2 regions of the Paenibacillus sp. MB22_1 genome follow, and region 2 is predicted to be linked to the other one. Evidence: riboswitches for the same ligand, from Rfam matches in the RefSeq annotation. Region 2 holds a riboswitch; the other holds the start of a gene.

Region 1 (8,957 bases), on a different contig from region 2:
GGTTTGCTGGACCGGGCGGCCGCCGAAGGCTTGGTGCCGAAGATCGATCCGGCCAAGCTGAATGCCAGCTGGTGAGTGTAAAGAATCCATCAAAAAACAAAGAAGGAGCCGAATCTCGACTCCTTCTTTCTTTTGTTGGGTGCAACTTTACGCCCCTCCCCCAAACCGTTTGCGATACCCGCACTTCCTGCATAGCTCCTCGACGGCTTCGCGCCGGGAGAAGCCTTCGTACAAGCGGTTCGCCCGCTCTCCTTCCACAATCTCCGAAAATGGCGTTTGATACACATTCCCAAGATTGATGATCCCTTCCCCATCCAGACAGCAAGGAATAACCGTGCCGTCCACGAGAATTCCGGCCTGGTTGCGCAGCGCATGGCAGAAGCCTTTGCCATCGTCCTCCGGAGCCCGCAAATCCGGCCAATCGAATTCGTAATCTTGGTTCAAGTAAATCCGCTCGGCTAATTTAACCCCGCTTCCGGGTGTGACCTTCTCCTCGATCCGATAATCTAGGTTGAATTCTTGCTCAATGATGGCAAGCGTCTCCCGGTTACGCATCCGTTGCAGGTTCGTCTCGTTATCCTGGGTCAAATTCCACAGGCGGAACGAAACGATCAAATCGGACGCAGCTACTGCCTCACGGACGAAGGACAACACGTTCCGCAAATACCCTTCCCGGTCGGTCGAACCTTCATGTCCGTCGAAGCTGTGCAACGAAAAATTCATCTGCCGCAGCGCCGGCTTGCCGAGCAGCTTATGACGCACCTTGGGGAGCAGCGTGCCGTTCGTGGTGATGTTGACCTTAAACCCTTTTTCGTGGCTAATGTCAAGCAACTGGTCGATCTTGGGGTGCAGCAGTGGCTCGCCTTTGACATGAAAATAAATATAGTCCGTATGCGGCTTGATGTCGTCCAGAATCTTGCGGAAGTCCTCAACTTTGATAAACTGCGCCTGGCGATGGGTCGGCGGACAGAAGCTGCAGGCCAGGTTGCAGATGCTGGTCGTTTCGATATAAAACTTTTTGAATTTTTTCATGGTGACCTACTTCATTTAAATTTTAGTTACTGTCTTATTCTATCAATGAATCGCGGTTAATAAAAGATCATGTGGTCTTTGTCCGCTTTATAGTAATCCAGTCGGTCTTGTAACGTTCCGGTATGGAATTCGAACATATGCCCGTCCGGGTCCAGAAAATAAATCGACTTTTTGTCGCGCTGATCTCTTTCACGCCCTGGCAGCACTTCAACGTTTAATTCCCGGAGCCGGTTCTGAAAGGCCTCGAAATCCCCCTCATCGATCGAAAAAGCGATATGCGTATATGTACGATGCTGCTTGTCCCGCGGAATGTCTTCCTGATTTAAGGCGATCCACAGCCCGTTCAGGTCGAAATAGGCAAGCTTATGTCCTTTCACCAGGGGAGTCGCTCCAAAGACCTGCTCATAGAACGCCATGGATCGATCCAAATCCGATACGGAGAAACAGAAATGATTAATGCCATTAATTTTCATACCAATCCTCCTACTCTATCAAACAGACCGTGACAAGGCCCTGCCCCCTGCCACGACGAATTTTCATGCTGCTTCGCATTTTCCTAGTTCAGGACGTGGCTTTGGCGGTGATTCGCACGTTTTCCACTATAATCGGCGTGCCTGCCCCTATCATATCCTGCCCCAGCAACAACGTCAAAGACTCCGGCTCCAGTACAAACAATCTGCCTTCCTGCAGCATGCCATTGATAAATAAGTTGGTATAGGACCCTCCACCGATCCCGGCAAAAACCGCAGGCGTTTCCCCCTCGTCATCCGTAAATTGATTGGCAGGGATGTGAACGGTCCCGGTCAAATCGGCAAGCGGCGCAAAAAAGTAACGGAAAACTGTAGAGGTAACCCGAATATCGCCTGCAGGCAGTCCTGGTGGTCCGGGCTTTCCCCGCTCGCCTTGTGGACCTGTTAGCCCCATTGGCCCGGCTGCTCCTGGCTCGCCCTGCGGCCCTGGCGGTCCCATCGGACCGGCACTTCCCGGAGCGCCCTGCGGTCCTGCGGGTCCCAACGCTCCAGTTGCTCCCCGCATTTCGGCCAGATCCTCCGCAACTCCACCAGGAAACGGCATAAGATTCTTCGCGCGTACCAAGCGCTCATACTGCCGAAGTAACCGGCGGTAGCGGTGCAGGAGCCGTGACGCTCGCAGATAACGAAGCCGCAGTGCATGCACGACCCGCTTCCGGCGCCGCTGACGCGAGCATGCCTGGCAGTGCTTTACCTTATGGGCTTGATACCGCCGTTTGTTCATGCGCGTTGCCTTTTTGCGCGCACCTCTTGCCGCTCCCATTCACCGCTTCCCCCTGGCCAGATGGCTCTTCAACTCTTACTTACCTATCCTATGAATAACCCGTCTTTGGCGCTTGGGCAATTGGCTTCCCCCGTCGTCCAAAAAATCCATATTCAACGGAGGTTGTCAGCCCTGTCACTTAACAAAGTTGCATCATTATATATGATGTATCGGACACTCTCGATACCCTCAAAGATTAGGAGGTGATGATAGATGCCTGTAATTAAACCCGTATTTACGGCAGTAGCATCGGCTCCAGTCGCCTCTGGAGGTGAAGTTACAACCGTAGTAACGCCGACAGTCACCCGTTACTTCGCCACGTTAACAGCCGACATGATCGGCGCTACCGAAACGACCATTCCTGCCGCCAGCTTCGTCGACGATGCCGACGCACCGATCACGGAACTGCCTGAGCTCACCGGTACCGATTATTTCAACGTTTACATTAACGGCGTACTTCAACAATCCTCGTTGTCAACGCTGACCACGGCCAGCCTCGTGCTCGACACCGTGGATTTGATCGCAGGTGTTCCCGTTCAGATTGAAGTGGGCAGCTTCAGCAACGTCGTTTCCACAATTACAACCCCGCCAACGATTTCGGCGCCCACCATTACGATTATCACGTAATCTGTATTGACGAGTTGTCCCCTCATAGCATAAAATGTTGCCAATGACAACGCAATAAGGCGATGGAGTTCGCCTAAACCGCTCGTTTGAGCTGATGACTCCTACCAGACTCTCTGGTAGGAGTCTGTCTATTTTTTCAGGAGGTAGAGCACATTGAACATCCTTGCATTAATTGTGGGTGGCTTACTCGGAACCCTGCTCCGGTACGGACTGTCCCTCTGGATTCCAAACATCGGAGCTTTTCCACTTTCGATCCTGCTCATCAACTGGGCCGGTTGCTTATTTCTCGGCTGGTTGTTTACCGTCGCTGCCCTGCGAAAGATCCATCCCAGTATACGCATCGGGGCAGGTACGGGATTTGCCGGTGCATTTACGACGTTCTCCACCTTCACGGTCCAGACCGTTGATGCGATACATACCGGACATCTGGCTGCGGCAGTCGCCTATCTGTTGACCAGCTTGATCGGCGGTCTTCTGATGGCTTGGGCTGGAGTCCGCTTAGGTCAAAAACAACAGGCTCCTAAGGCAGGGGACTCCGCATGATCGGCATCGTGGGACTTGGCGGGATTCTCGGCACGCTCCTTCGTTACTATTTAGGACAATGGATCTCATCCCAAACCGCCACTCGCGGCTCGCAATTTCCTTGGGGAACGTGGGTAATCAATCTCAGCGGCAGCCTCCTGCTTGGCGTCCTAGCCGGACTCCACACACGGCAGGCTATCCCTGACTGGGGCTGGTTGATGCTGGGGACTGGATTTTGCGGTGCCTACACGACGTTCTCCACCTTTGGATATGAAACGATCACCTTAATTAACAAGGGGCAAAAACAAAAGGCGGCCGTATATGTGCTGACCTCGGCTTTGCTCGGCGCGGCTTGCGCATGGTTGGGAAGCTGGCTTGTCTCAACTTAACGATCCTACATTACAAAGGCATCGGCCCGTATAACGATCAAGCGTCCCGGCGCCAGCATATAATGCAGCAAATCCGCGAATATGCGAGAAAAGGTGATATCTATTGGCCAGTTTTCGTAGAGCTTATTTGCTGAAACAGCGCATTGCCGGGAAGATGCTGAAGATGAAGGGAGTCCATGGCGTTGGCGTCGGCTTGCGGGACCCGAAACGCCCCAAACGCGGCGCAGCGATCATCGTATATGCCGATCCCCTGACCACAGCCGCTGCCGCCAAACAAAACAAGTCAACCCGCACCACAGCATTACCTCGTTATCTAAAGCCTCGGGCTGGCGTGCCGTTTCGTATCGTCCGTTCCCCTAGGTTCTGCAAACGGGCCGGTAATGGGAACGGCGGCAGGTTCACGCGCCGAATTCGCCCGGTTATGGCCGGCTACAGCGTTGGCACATCGGACTCCTCCGGCACGGTTGGTTTGATCGTCAGCGGAGATGCTTCCGGATGCCAACGCTTGATCCTTAGCAACAACCACGTCCTCGTCGATAATAATACCCGGCGATTCTCTGCCACGCTGCAACCGGGAGGTGCTGATGGAGGGACTATCGCTAAGGACCGCATCGGTCAGCTGGACCGTTTCGTCAAGCTGAGCCGGAAACGGGCAAATTATATCGACGCAGCTACCGCCAAACCTTTGAGACGTTCTTTGCTGAAGCCAGCCTATGCTGTCTTTGGGATCGTCCCGGGCCATGTGCGATCCTATAAAATCGGTGATCGACTTAAGAAGGTGGGTCGCACGACAGGGGTTGTAACCGGTACGGTGGAATCAATCCATACCGATGTGCAGGTCGATTACGGGGATTACGGCAATTTAGGGATGATTACCTTCAAGAACCAAAGCGTGATCCGTGGCAAACGCCCCGTTTCCTTGGAAGGCGATTCCGGCTCGGTGTGGCTGACGAGGAAAGGCAATCTTGCGACTGCGGTGAATTTTGCCGGATCCGAAAACGGATTGCTGTCCATCTCCTATCCCATTGAATGGTTTATGCAGGTGTTTGGCGCGCGGGTAGCAAAGCCCGGTTCAGGGCGGCTGCTTCGATCCGGGCGGGGCAACAGTAAGAAATTTATGTGCATCCGGCCGTTGCCGGCGAAGCTGGTCCAATCCCTCCGTCCGATTACGGCGTCTCCCCGCCCGCTCCGTCGGAGGACCACATAAGAAAAACGTCTATCGACGTACATTCAAAGTAGACAGACCGCGTTTAGAGGAAATTTTTCTTGCGATATCAGGATGCCAATCCTGATATCTTTAAAAAAAGCTCCCTAAGGGAACCCTTAGGGAGCTTACCATGTTATTCCATAAAATCTTTCAGCCGCTTGCTGCGGCTTGGATGCCGAAGTTTGCGCAGCGCTTTGGCTTCGATCTGGCGAATCCGTTCGCGCGTAACACCAAACTCCTTGCCAACCTCTTCCAATGTCCGCGTCCGGCCGTCATCCATGCCAAAACGCAGCCGAAGGACATTTTCCTCACGCTCGGTCAGTGTATCCAACACTTCTTCCAGCTGCTCCTTCAATAATTCATAGGCCGCAGCTTCTGCCGGAGCCGGAGCATCGTGATCTTCGATAAAATCGCCGAGGTTCGAATCGTTCTCTTCCCCGATCGGCGTTTCTAACGATACCGGTTCCTGAGCGATTTTCATAATCTCCCGCACCTTATCCGGCGTCAAATCCATCTCCTTCGCAATCTCCTCCGGAGTCGGCTCGCGTCCGATCTCCTGAAGCAGCTGCCGGGAGACACGGATCAGTTTATTAATGGTTTCCACCATATGCACCGGTATTCGGATCGTTCGGGCTTGGTCTGCTATCGCACGGGTAATCGCTTGACGAATCCACCAGGTGGCGTAAGTACTGAACTTGAACCCTTTCGAATAATCGAACTTCTCCACCGCTTTGATCAGGCCCATATTGCCCTCTTGAATCAGGTCCAGGAAAACCATCCCGCGCCCAACATAACGACGGGCAATGCTGACCACCAATCTGAGATTCGCTTCAGCCAATCGGCGCTTCGCTTCCTCATCCCCGTTCTCGATGCGCTGCGCAAGCTCGATTTCCTCCTCTGCGGATAACAGAGGCACGCGCCCGATTTCCTTCAGATACATTCTGACCGGGTCATCGATTTTAATTCCTGGCGGTAACGTCAGATCATCGGTGTAATCCAATTCATTATTCTTCAAGTCCTCTGTCATCTTCCAGACCCCCACCCTAAAAATTAAATGCGAAAACCACTCTATATCTCTAAAACCGTAAATCCATTTGACAAATGATTGATTTTATGCTATTATTGAGGAGATTATTGCGTGAGTTTTTTGTGATTGGCTATCCGTCATTTTACCACAGTTCATTAGTTTATACAACAATTAATTTATTTTTTTATTTTGTTCGCAGAACGAGACGCTGATCCTTAGGGATCAGCGTTTTTTGCATTTTCTTATTTTCTAAATCGATATTAAGACCGATCTTCCCATGCTCGTAACAATGCCCCTTGAAAAATTTCCAACGGCTGTGCCCCCGACACCGCATACTTACCGCGCAGCACAAAGAACGGTACGCCGCGAATCCCAAGTCTTCTTGCTTCGTTCTCATCCTCGCGGACAGCGTCGGCATACGTATTTTGCTCCAGCACTTCCCGGACGGCTGTGCCTTCCAAGCCAACCTCTTCCGCCAAACGAACCAGTGTTTCCCGGTCCCCGATATGCAGCGAATCCGTAAAATAAGCCCGGAACAACCGCTCCGTCATCTCCTTCGCCTTGCCCTGCTCTCCGGCATAATGCGCTAATCGATGAGCATCAAACGTATTTGTAGGAATGATCGTATCAAAGTTATACGTTAACCCTTCCGTTTGAGCCTGCTGCGCAACATTGCGGTTTGATTCCTGCGCCTGCTCCAGGCTGAGGCCGTATTTCACCGCTAACAATTCATGGATGCTCGACTCCGTATCCTTAGGGGCACCCGGATCCAGTTCAAAGCTGCGGTAAACGATTTCGATCTCATCCCGATGACCAAATAATTCCAACGCCCTTTCCAGGCGACGCTTGCCGATGTAGCAAAACGGACAGCCAAAGTCCGACCACACTTCGATTTTCACATCAATCTCCTCCTTTTTTTGCGCAAGGTCCTTACTGGATCAGACCTCATTCGCGAGCCTGCTCAAGCCGCCCCATCCCAATCACAATCATATGGGATTTCCTTGCGTTTATGCAGCACCGCCTCCCGCAAGATGTGACTTGCTTGTCCAAGGCAGCTATAATAAACGAGAAGGATATATTTCCACATGAGGTGATTGCTATGAAAGTTACTTATTTGGGACATTCCTGCATCCTGGTGGACACAGGGAAGCATCGTTTGATCATCGATCCATTTCTCACCGGGAATCCGGCGGCCGCAGCCTCAGCCGATGACATTCAAGTCGATTACGTGCTTCTGACCCATGGTCATTCCGATCACATCGCAGATGCGGAAAGCATCGCCCGGCGAAACAACGCGCCGATTATCGCCATTGTCGAGCTGGCCGATTATTTTGCTGGCAGCGGACTGCAAACGGTCGGCATGAACCTTGGCGGCTCCCGCACGTTCCCGTTCGGTAAATTAAAATGGGTGCCTGCGCTGCACAGCTCGTCCGTCAACCAAAACGGCGTAAATGTATATCTTGGCGTGGCGGCAGGGATCCTGCTCGATATTGACGGAACAACCATATATCATGCCGGAGATACCGCCCTGTTCAGCGATATGAAATTGGTCAGCTCCCGGAGCCCGGTCGATCTCGCATTCCTGCCGATTGGAGACCATTTTACCATGGGACCGGAGGATGCTCTGACCGCAGCTGAATGGATTGGTGCCAAGCACGTTGTCCCTGTGCATTACAATACGTTTGATGCAATCGCCCAGGACGGGGAACGATTTGTCGCAGATCTCGCACGTATCGGCATTACAGGTCATGCCTTGAAGCCGGGCGATTCTCTGGACAACTTCTAATTAAACGGATGAACAGCAAAATTGTTGCGGATCTGCAGCAATTTTGCTGTTTTTTAATCCGCCAGCTCCTTCCCCCGCGTCTCGGTCCCCAGCCAAAACACCGCCAGTGCCCCAATGACGATTGTTACGAAGAACATCCAGAAGATTCCCCCGATGGCGACGTGGCGAGCGACCAGCATGCCGACCAAGTACGGAGCGATGATACCGCCGATCCGTCCAAAGGAAGCGGCCAAGCCGACTCCGGTCGAACGCACCCGCGTCGGGTACAATTCCGGGGTATAAGCGTACATGCCGCCCCATGCCCCAAGATTAAAGAAGGATAAGCAAATCCCAGCGGTAATCAGCATTCCCTCACTAGTCGCATTTCCAAACCAGGCCGCGCTGGCTGCGGTGAGCAGCAAATACAGCACCAGCACAAATTTACGCCCAAACTTCTCAATGAAATAAGCGGCCGTGAAGTATCCCGGTAATTGTGCCAGTGTCATGATCAGCACGTATTCAAAGCTTTTGACCAGACTGAAGCCTTTCAGCACCATCACCGAAGGCAGCCACAGAAACATGCCGTAATACGAAAAGACGACGGTAAACCACAAAATCCAAAGCATCACAGTCGAACGACGGTGCGGGGAAGCCCAAACGGACTTAAACCTATCGCTGAAGGAAGGCCCTCGTCCTTGATGATGACCCGTCTGCGCTTTAAATCGGGCCGGCTCCTGGATTGATTTGCGCAAGTACAGCGCATATAACGCAGGTATGGCACCGATGATAAAAGCGGCCTGCCATCCGTAATCCGGGATGACGAAATACGAGATCAACGCCGAAGCGATCCATCCGGCAGCCCAGAAGCTCTCCAGCAGCACGACGGATCTTCCGCGTTCCTGTACCGACACCGATTCGGATACCAGTGTGGAAGCGACCGGCAGCTCCCCGCCAAGTCCAAAGCCGGCAATAAAGCGAAGCAAACAAAGCATGGCAAAGCTAGTAGCGGCAGCTGACAAACCGCTGGCGATGGAGAAAATCAACAGCGTCCACAGGAGCACGGATTTGCGGCCAAACTTGTCCGCCATATAACCG
Region 2 (8,957 bases):
TTGGAAACGCCAAACGAACGATCCGGAGAAACAACGCAAGCGTCTGGCCAAAATCCGAGAAATCCAAATCCGCAACAAAGCCAAACAAATTCAGCTCAAGGGTTCTTACCGTCATCTGCAAAAGTTACGGACGCGGTGCGAGCATGTGTTTGCCGAAAGCAAAGTCGCGCATGGCCTGGGTCGCGCGCGGAGCCGCGGCCTGGATTGCATGCAGGAGCAGGCACTGCTCACGGCAATCGTTCAAAATCTGAAAAAACTATGCCGGTTTAAGAAGAAACGACCTCAAACCGGTATTTCGGCATGTCCAAAACCGAAATCCGTGATGATGGAGGTGGTGTCGGACCTGCTCATTTCGGTGTTGGTTGGGTTGTTTTCCTCTTTTTTCATGCCGAAGAGACGGATACAACTGACTTAAATCACCGGACTTTTAGATGTTCCTAAAAATAGTGCAGTCATATCTTTTGGTGTTTTACTTTCAGGGAAAGGGCAAGTATGGATTGATGAACTTAAATTTGAGGAAGTGGATGAGCATACACCAACAACAAATATTGATTTTACAGTTGACCTTTTAGACGAGCCTACCAATTTATCTTTTGAAGAGTGGGAGTAAGATGATATTATCTCCGTAAAATATATCCGTCCAGGAAAATGTCCAAGAAGCCGAGCAGGGGCAGGGTTTTGCCTGGGTCCATGCTGGGCTTTTCTTCGTTTGAAAGGAGTACGCACTGTCGCCTTTTCGCCTGATTTTTTCCAGATTGGCTGACATGATTTATTTTCCCTTAACATAGCAGGGAAATCAAACACGATGAAAGCATGGTTCGGATAGTGTGAACGTTTGGAGGGGAAAGGCGAAGGGGCATTTGGAAAAGACTAGAATGTATCGATGTGTATTTCATCGGCACTGGCCTGGTGTGTGATACAATATTGTGTAAACATGATATGAAGTATATTTAAGTCAGGAAGATCATGGCTCGCTTGCCTGAATGAAAGGTATGATTACAATGGACTGTTGTGCTCCGACAAATCGTGAGGGAACAAACAAAACCGATTGCCCGAACTGCGGACAAAACGGAAGACATGTGCCGCTCATCACGCTCAAGTCGTTGTTGAAACCTGCGGCTTTGGCAATGCTTGAACCTGACCGTGATCACGCCTTTTGCCCGAACCCGTCCTGCGAAACGGTCTATTTTGCGTGGGACGGTTCGCTGACTTTTGCCGTAGGAGACTTGAAAGTGCCCGTGTTTCAAAAAGATTCGGACATAGATGTCCCCGTTTGTTACTGTTTTGACTGGACAAGGGAACGCATCGAGCGAGCCGTGCGGAACGGAGGAGAGCCGCTTGCGGAAATTAAAGCTCATGTCCAGACGGGGCGTTGCGGTTGTGAAGTGAACAACCCCCAGGGAGCTTGTTGCATGGGGAACGTGGCGGAGTTTATTCGACAGGTGAACGAGAACTGACCTGTTGAACATGCATTGGTTGTTCCGACGAAAGGGTGAAAAGTGATGATCAAGGCGATCATTTTGTTTCTGGCGGCAGGATTGGCGGAAATCGGTGGCGGGTATCTGGTTTGGCTATGGCTGAGGGAATCCAAACCGATATGGGTCGGCGTGCTGGGAGGGATAATCCTTGTGCTGTACGGGATCATTCCCACCCTGCAAAGCTTCCCGAACTTTGGCCGAGTATATGCCGCCTACGGCGGGGTCTTTATTATTTTGGCGGTCTTCTGGGGATGGTTCGTGGACAGGAAAACGCCCGATCTCTACGACTGGATCGGAGCGGTGATTTGCCTGGCGGGAGTTTCCGTCATGTTGTGGGCTCCGCGGTCTTGATCCGAAGGGAACAATTCGCATTTCCAAACAAGTTTATTTTGCATAACCATATAGTTATATGGTAAATTTATTATGAAGGAAGGTGAAAGGATGTGGACATCGAAAAATTGGCGGAGATGCTGAAAGCGTTGGCCGATCCCACCCGTTTGAAAATGCTCGCAATACTCCAGCATCGGGATTGTTGCGTATGCGAATTCGTTCCTGTGTTCAAGATCTCCCAGCCAGCGGTTTCCAAACATTTAAGCCGATTGAAAACGGCGGGGTTAGTCAAGGAGAGCCGCAAAGGGCAATGGGTGTTTTACTCTCTGAACCGTGAAGTTCTTGAACAGGTTGGATTGGTGTTGAGGCAGTTGCCCGACATGTCGGATGAATTGAAAGAGCTAGAAAAACAGGGACTATTGGTTAATGTTTGCTGTGAATAAGAGGAGTGTATCACATGGGCAGTCAAAACATCAAAAGGTTGTCGTTTCTGGATCGGTATTTAACGGTGTGGATTTTTCTGGCCATGGCCGTTGGCATCGGTTGCGGTTATTTGTTTCCCAACATGGTGGACAACTTGAATGCTTTACAGGTCGGCACCACCTCCATTCCCATTGCCATCGGTTTGATCCTGATGATGTACCCGCCGCTGGCGAAAGTGCGATACGAGGAACTGGGCCATGTGTTCCGCAACGTGAAAGTGCTGGGCTTGTCCCTGGTGCAGAACTGGGTCATCGGGCCGCTCCTCATGTTCGTGTTGGCAATCATTTTCTTGCGGGGCTATCCCGAGTACATGGTTGGCTTGATTCTGATCGGTCTTGCCCGTTGCATCGCCATGGTCATCGTCTGGAACGATCTTTCCAAAGGGGACACTGAGTACGCAGCGGGCTTGGTGGCGTTCAATTCCATCTTTCAGGTTTTGTTTTATTCGTTCTATGCGTTCGTGTTCGTCACGATTTTGCCGCAGTGGCTCGGATTGGAAAGCATGGTCATCGAGATCACGATGGCCGAGGTCGCCAAAAGCGTGTTTATCTACCTGGGCATTCCCTTCCTTGCGGGGATGATCACCCGATATGCACTGGTGAAAACAAAGGGGAAAGCATGGTACGAGCGGGTGTTCATTCCGAAGATCAGCCCGTTGACCTTGGTCGCCCTGCTGTTCACCATCGTGGTCATGTTCTCCCTCAAAGGGGAGGTCATCCTTGAGTTGCCCATGGATGTGCTCAGGGTCGCGATCCCGCTTCTCATCTACTTTGTCGTCATGTTTGTGGTGTCGTTTCTGCTCAGCAAAAAAGCGGGAGCAGGCTACCCCGTCTGCACGACGCTTTCCTTTACCGCCGCCAGCAACAATTTTGAACTGGCAATTGCAGTGGCAGTCGGGGTGTTCGGCATTCATTCGGGAGCGGCTTTTGTGGCGGTCATCGGCCCGCTGGTGGAAGTGCCCGTAATGCTGGCTTTGGTGAAGCTGTCGCTCTATTTCCAACGCAAATTTTTTTCCACGCAAGGAGGCTGACGAAATGGCGGAGAAACCGATCATCTATTTCCTTTGCACAGGCAATTCCTGCCGCAGTCAAATGGCGGAAGGGTTCGGGAAAAAATATCTTGGTGACCGTTTTGACGTGTACAGTGCAGGAATAGAAGCTCACGGTCTCAATCCGTATGCCGTTCGGGTCATGCGGGAGGTGGGCATCGACATCTCCAATCAGACATCCGATGTGATCGATCCCGAGCTGTTAAACAAAGCGGATTATGTGATTACGCTCTGTGGCGATGCCAACGACCGATGCCCGATGACACCTCCGCACGTGACACGCTGGCATTGGGGCTTTGACGATCCTGCCAAGGCAACGGGGACGGAGGAAGAAAAACTGGCGGTATTCCGCCGCGTGCGGGACGAGATTGGCGAACGAATCAAGCGGTTTCGCGACACGGGAGAATAGATACCAGAATACAGGCTGTTGGGATTGATTTTCGATGAAATAGGGAATATGATAGTGTCAACGCGAAATAGGCGATGGAGTTCGCCATAACCGCCTGACGGCTGATGACTCCTACCGATACGAGTGTATGGGTAGGGGTCTGTTTTTTTATCCAGCATTTCGGGAGGAATCAGCATGTCATATTTTTTGGTCGGAATTGCGGGGATCATCGGCACTTTGCTTCGGTATGTTTTAGGATTGTGGGTTCAACAATTGGTTCCGCAAACCTCGTTTCCCGTTGGCACGTTGGCGGTCAATCTGGTCGGTTGTTTCGCCCTGGGATGGTTTTTCCAATGGGTCATGGACAAAAACCGCATTTCACCTCGTGTTCGCACCAGCATCAGCACGGGTTTGATCGGCTCCTTTACCACGTTTTCGACGTTCAGTGTGGAAACCGTCCAATTGTTCCGTCAGGGACTATGGGGGAGCGGGATTGCGTATGTAGGGATAAGTATGATCGGCGGATTGTGTCTGGTTTGGATGGGAACGGCGGTTGCCGACAGGAGAAGGGAGAGGGTTCGACATGGCTGAGATCGGTTGGATAGCGGCGGGCGGCTTTTTGGGAGCGATGGCTCGTTACGCGATGGTTGCATTTGTTTCCGCCCGTTGGCCGACCAGGTTGCCTCTTGGAACGCTGTTGGTGAATCTGATCGGTTCCTTTTTGCTCGGATGGATCGCAAGCAGTGGATTAAATGAACAGATAGCATTTTTTCTGGGAACGGGATTCATGGGGGCGTTTACGACGTTCTCCACGTTCAAGCTGGAGAGCGTGAACCTGTTTCGGTGGGGCGAAGGGAAAACAAGCCTTCTGTACATGGGGATGACGTACCTTCTCGGCATCGGAGCAGCATGGCTGGGATTTGGTGTGGGAATGTGACTTATTGACACATGAAAAATGGAGACCATTTGGCGGAGTTGGTCCGACAGGTGGGAAAGGTCTAAGCTGTTCAGGTTTCATGGCGACGAATGGCCACCGTTTTTTGTGGGTTTCTCCTCCTCGCGATGCTTCCGTTTGCCCATGGATGTGCCCTTGTCACGCCTTACTGGGCAATTGCATAAAATAGTCGCAGATTCCGTTAATTCCAATCGAAGGAGAGTGAACACGGGATTGAATCCTTATTACGCCCACCAGTATTACAGCACACAGTGGTTCTATCCCATGCCCTGTTACTGGCCCCCTCATCATGACTGGCGGAACTGGCACCCGTATACTTACGGTATGCTACAACATGTAAGGAACGACGGGTACCCTCCAGTCGAATTGAAAGATTATGGCGGAAAACCGTTCGTTGTCGATATTGAGAGGGCCGCCAAGCAAAATAAAAATTACCGAACCGCATTATGGACAGGAAAACATTTGCAAGTGACTTTGATGAGCATCGAGGTAGGAGGAGATATCGGATTAGAAGTTCATCCTGATGTTGACCAGTTTATCCGTATTGAACAAGGACAGGGACTTGTGCGAATGGGGGAACGAAAAGACCGTCTGGATTTTGAAAGAAGAGTGTCCGAAGATGACGCGATCATGATTCCAGCTGGGACGTGGCATAATGTGACCAATACGGGGCATGTTCCCTTGAAGCTGTATTCCATTTATGCTCCGCCCGAGCATCCGTTTGGCACGGTTCACAGGACGAAAGCCGAGGCCATGGCCGCTTATCGGTGACTGATTTGGCAGTTTCGTTGGAAACCAAAGTTATGTCAGGTTTTCAAGTAATTATGGGAAAAAAGTGGCCGCAGAGCCCTTCGTCAGGGGTGTTCTGCGGTTTTTGCTTTCAAACGAGGGGTGCCGCCTGCAACATTTAGGGGTTCGGGATGGCTTATGCGGGGATAAGTTTGATATTGGTGGTGTGTCTCATGTGGCATTCGGTGTTGGGACAAGATGGCTTGGGAATTTGCTGTGGAACATGACATTTATCCATTCGTTTGAGGAGGAATGATAATCTCCGCCTCAATGACTGCTTTATCATAACGATGTCGGTGATTATTGATCTTTCCATTCCAGCAATATATCCAACAACTTTAGAAACGTTTTTTGATCTTCGATGCTTCGTGTTTGCAGGCGGGTAACGATTTGAGAAATTGTGAATTCTTGAGAGTTTGGTTTAGGCTGGATCGACCGAAAGAGGTCTTCTAATGAAATTTCCAGAGCGTTCGCCACCTTTTCGATGCTTTCCAGCGTAGCATTTTTCTCGCCTCTTTCCAATTGTCCAATGTATGTAGCATGGAGATTGGCTATATCTGCCAATTCTTCCTGACTCAATCCCTTTTCTTTGCGGAAATTCCGTATCCGCTCTCCAATAACCATTGGCAAATCGCTCATTTTTACCACCTCTCAGGTAACTTTAGCTTTATTCTTTAAGCTTCCCCAAGAGACGATAGATATTCAAAATAACAAATGATATACTATAAGTATTGTTTACTGAGCCAAACAAAAAATACTGAAACCAAAATCCGCGGTATTTGCTCAGAAGCTTAAAATCGTAGGCGGCAAGTGGGCAGGGGACTTATCATGTCAGGCAGGAACGAATGGTTAATGGAGGATATGATTCATAAAAGATGGTTTCATCATGTATTTCAACCGATATATGCTTTGGAAAATTGGCACGTATTCGGGTATGAAGTGTTGTTGCGTTGCGAGTGTACTCCAACCTCCGAATCACTTTTTCGGTTAGCTATAGAACAAAACAAATTGTATGACTTGGACTGTTCCTCGATTTATCATGCTCTTGCATCGGCAAATTTTCGGAACATCCGATTGTTTGTGAATGTGTTTCCTTATACCTTGGTACATCATTCATTTCCTGATTTCCTGGAAAAACTCAAGAGCGTATGCTTTTCTATTCAAAACATTGTATTTGAAATAAACGGAGCAGAAAAAGGATTAGACATAGGATTGCTCCGAAACGCAGTACAGTTGTTGAAGGATAAAGGGTACGGTATTTCACTTGATCATTTCGGCAATGGGAAAACATTAATGAAACTTGTATCTGAAATTGTCCCAGATTTTGTGAAATTGGATCGATCCTATACTGTGGGTTTGTCCACTTCAGATCAAAAGCAAAATGAGGTTCGGATGGTATTGGATCTTTGTGAACGAAAGAACATGAAATTGATTTTGAAAGGGATTGAAGAGGCAACCGATTTAGCGATAGCGAAAGCACTCGGTGTTCATATGGGGCAAGGAAACCTATTGGGTAAGCCCATGCCGCTCGGCGGAATTTTTTGATGAAAAAAGTTCTCGCTTAAAAAAGGCAAATAAAACGGGGAAGTGCCGAAACTAAGGAATGACGAGATATGTTGGATCGAAAGTTCATTACCTGTTAATTTTGGCATCGCTAGCGTTGATATTCATTTTGAATGTATAATGTATCTATCCCGACTTTATGGTTGCTTAGGGGGATGTGATTTGGAAGGTGCGAGTCAATATGTCAATTGTTTAACTCACCCTTATATGCTGAAAATAAGCCAAATGATAGACGTAAGATTGGATGAGGTCGAACGAATAAAAAAGTTGCTTCTATAGGGATATGATACAGTCAATGTTGGCGGTCAGACTGTTGACAAAGTTCCTGTCGACAGTCTTAGGGCAGGTAAACCTGCCCTTTTGTATTTTTAATTGTTAACGAAAATTTCATTTGCTAAATTCATTTGCTAATTTTTCACTCTTGGTTAACATGATGATTTAGATGTAATCATATACCTAAAGTTATAATAACATAGGACTATAGGATGATTTATCGTGAATTTACCGTTACAGCCAAATTTATCTCCACGAAATACCTTTTATGTGCCAGTGGTTGCCAAATTTTTAATCAGTCATGGATTTGCGGCGTTGTGGATGGTTGTATCCGTATATGTTTCTCTTCCTTGGCTCTATGATTTGGCTGATGTGGTTACATTCCCCATAGCTCTATTGATCATTGGGGGAATCGCATATGTTCCTGGATATCTGAATGCTTTTCTTGTTATCAGTCTGATTTTGGATCGACAGCCTCCATTTAAAACAGAATGGCCTTACGAGCCTGTTACTATATTAATTGCTTGTCGAAACGAAGAAAATAAAATTGTCAATACACTGCAATATATTAAAAATCAAGATCACGCTGGAGATATTCATGTCGTTCTTATTGATAATGGTTCAACAGATCGAACATCTGAAGAGGCAAAAATAACTGCTGATTGTTTAGGTCTTTCCTTACGCATCATTCGGGAAGAAGTTCCTGGAAAGTTTAATGCGTTAAATACAGGCTTAAAGGAAGTAAACACTCGTTATGTGATTACTCTGGATGCAGACACACTTTTGCATCGGTCGGCAGTTCGTTATCTTGTTTCTCGGATATTAAGTGCTCCTGATGACGTTTGTGCTGTCGCAGGAGCTGTATTGGTGCGTAACAGTCGAAAAAATTGGTTGACCAAAATTCAAGAATGGGACTATTTCTTAGGGATCGCTTCAATCAAGCGTTTGCAAGGTTTGTATCAAGGTACATTGGTTGCCCAAGGTGCCTACAGCATCTACAAGACAGATGCACTAAAAGAGGTGGGAGGGTGGCCAGACGCAATTGGTGAAGATATTGTGCTCACTTGGAGCTTTTTAAGGAACGGATGGAAAGTTTATTTTGAACCTCTTGCCGTCGCGTTTACTGATGTCCCCGAAACTTTAACACATTACATTAAGCAACGTTCGCGTTGGGCTCGGGGTATGATTGAAGCTCTCAAAGTGACGAAACCTTGGCAACAACCCATTTTATTTGTCAAATATTTGACTGGTGTCAATCTGATTATGCCGTATCTTGATTTCACGTATACTTTATGTTGGATTCCTGGTCTGGTACTTGCATTTTTTGGTGTTTACTGGATTGTCGGACCAATGACGATATTGGTGTTACCATTGACATTGTTGAGTTACTTTCTTTTGTATATCTTTCAGAAATCTGTATTCCAAAAACTTAACCTACGTATTCGAAAAAACATCTTGGGTTTCTGGCTTTTTGTATTATGTTACCAGATGATTCTTTCCCCCGTGTCTGTCTGGGGATATATTCAGGAAGTGTTACTGTTGAAAAGGGTTTGGAAGTAAGTCAAGCTGTCAACGACACCCGCGAGGTGTCGTATTGAAGACAAACTCCTTATGTTTCAGGCGAAACATGGGAGTTTGAGATAAGTTTTC

Evidence for each region. A riboswitch is a leader RNA that binds a small molecule or an ion and turns the genes downstream of it on or off. The one in region 2 is predicted to bind fluoride.
Region 1: another riboswitch for fluoride. It lies ahead of crcB (fluoride efflux transporter CrcB); the one in region 2 lies ahead of crcB (fluoride efflux transporter CrcB).

What each region holds. Positions count from the first base shown of each region.
Region 1 covers NZ_JBLADV010000001.1:1,540,733-1,549,689, forward strand. Annotated here, with positions in the region: gene ACL02P_RS07140 (1,4-dihydroxy-6-naphthoate synthase) at 1-75, shown strand, start outside; gene ACL02P_RS07145 (radical SAM/SPASM domain-containing protein) at 148-1,032, opposite strand; gene fosB (metallothiol transferase FosB) at 1,089-1,505, opposite strand; gene ACL02P_RS07155 (DUF4183 domain-containing protein) at 1,594-2,325, opposite strand; gene ACL02P_RS07160 (DUF4183 domain-containing protein) at 2,539-2,952, shown strand; fluoride riboswitch at 3,002-3,063, shown strand; gene crcB (fluoride efflux transporter CrcB) at 3,106-3,495, shown strand; gene crcB (fluoride efflux transporter CrcB) at 3,492-3,863, shown strand; gene ACL02P_RS07175 (hypothetical protein) at 3,967-5,070, shown strand; partial or broken gene rpoD (RNA polymerase sigma factor RpoD) at 5,204-6,091, opposite strand; gene ACL02P_RS07185 (DsbA family oxidoreductase) at 6,358-6,996, opposite strand; gene ACL02P_RS07190 (metal-dependent hydrolase) at 7,197-7,883, shown strand; gene ACL02P_RS07195 (MFS transporter) at 7,937-8,957, opposite strand, start outside.
Region 2 covers NZ_JBLADV010000002.1:543,331-552,287, reverse strand. Annotated here, with positions in the region: gene ACL02P_RS14305 (IS5 family transposase) at 1-415, shown strand, start outside; partial or broken gene ACL02P_RS14300 (AraC family transcriptional regulator) at 425-610, shown strand; gene ACL02P_RS14295 (putative iron-sulfur cluster-binding metallochaperone) at 1,002-1,457, shown strand; gene ACL02P_RS14290 (YnfA family protein) at 1,503-1,829, shown strand; gene ACL02P_RS14285 (ArsR/SmtB family transcription factor) at 1,922-2,251, shown strand; gene arsB (ACR3 family arsenite efflux transporter) at 2,281-3,321, shown strand; gene arsC (arsenate reductase (thioredoxin)) at 3,326-3,748, shown strand; fluoride riboswitch at 3,810-3,869, shown strand; gene crcB (fluoride efflux transporter CrcB) at 3,923-4,318, shown strand; gene crcB (fluoride efflux transporter CrcB) at 4,311-4,664, shown strand; gene ACL02P_RS14260 (cupin domain-containing protein) at 4,896-5,453, shown strand; gene ACL02P_RS14255 (helix-turn-helix domain-containing protein) at 5,772-6,110, opposite strand; gene ACL02P_RS14250 (EAL domain-containing protein) at 6,300-7,016, shown strand; gene ACL02P_RS14245 (glycosyltransferase family 2 protein) at 7,530-8,867, shown strand.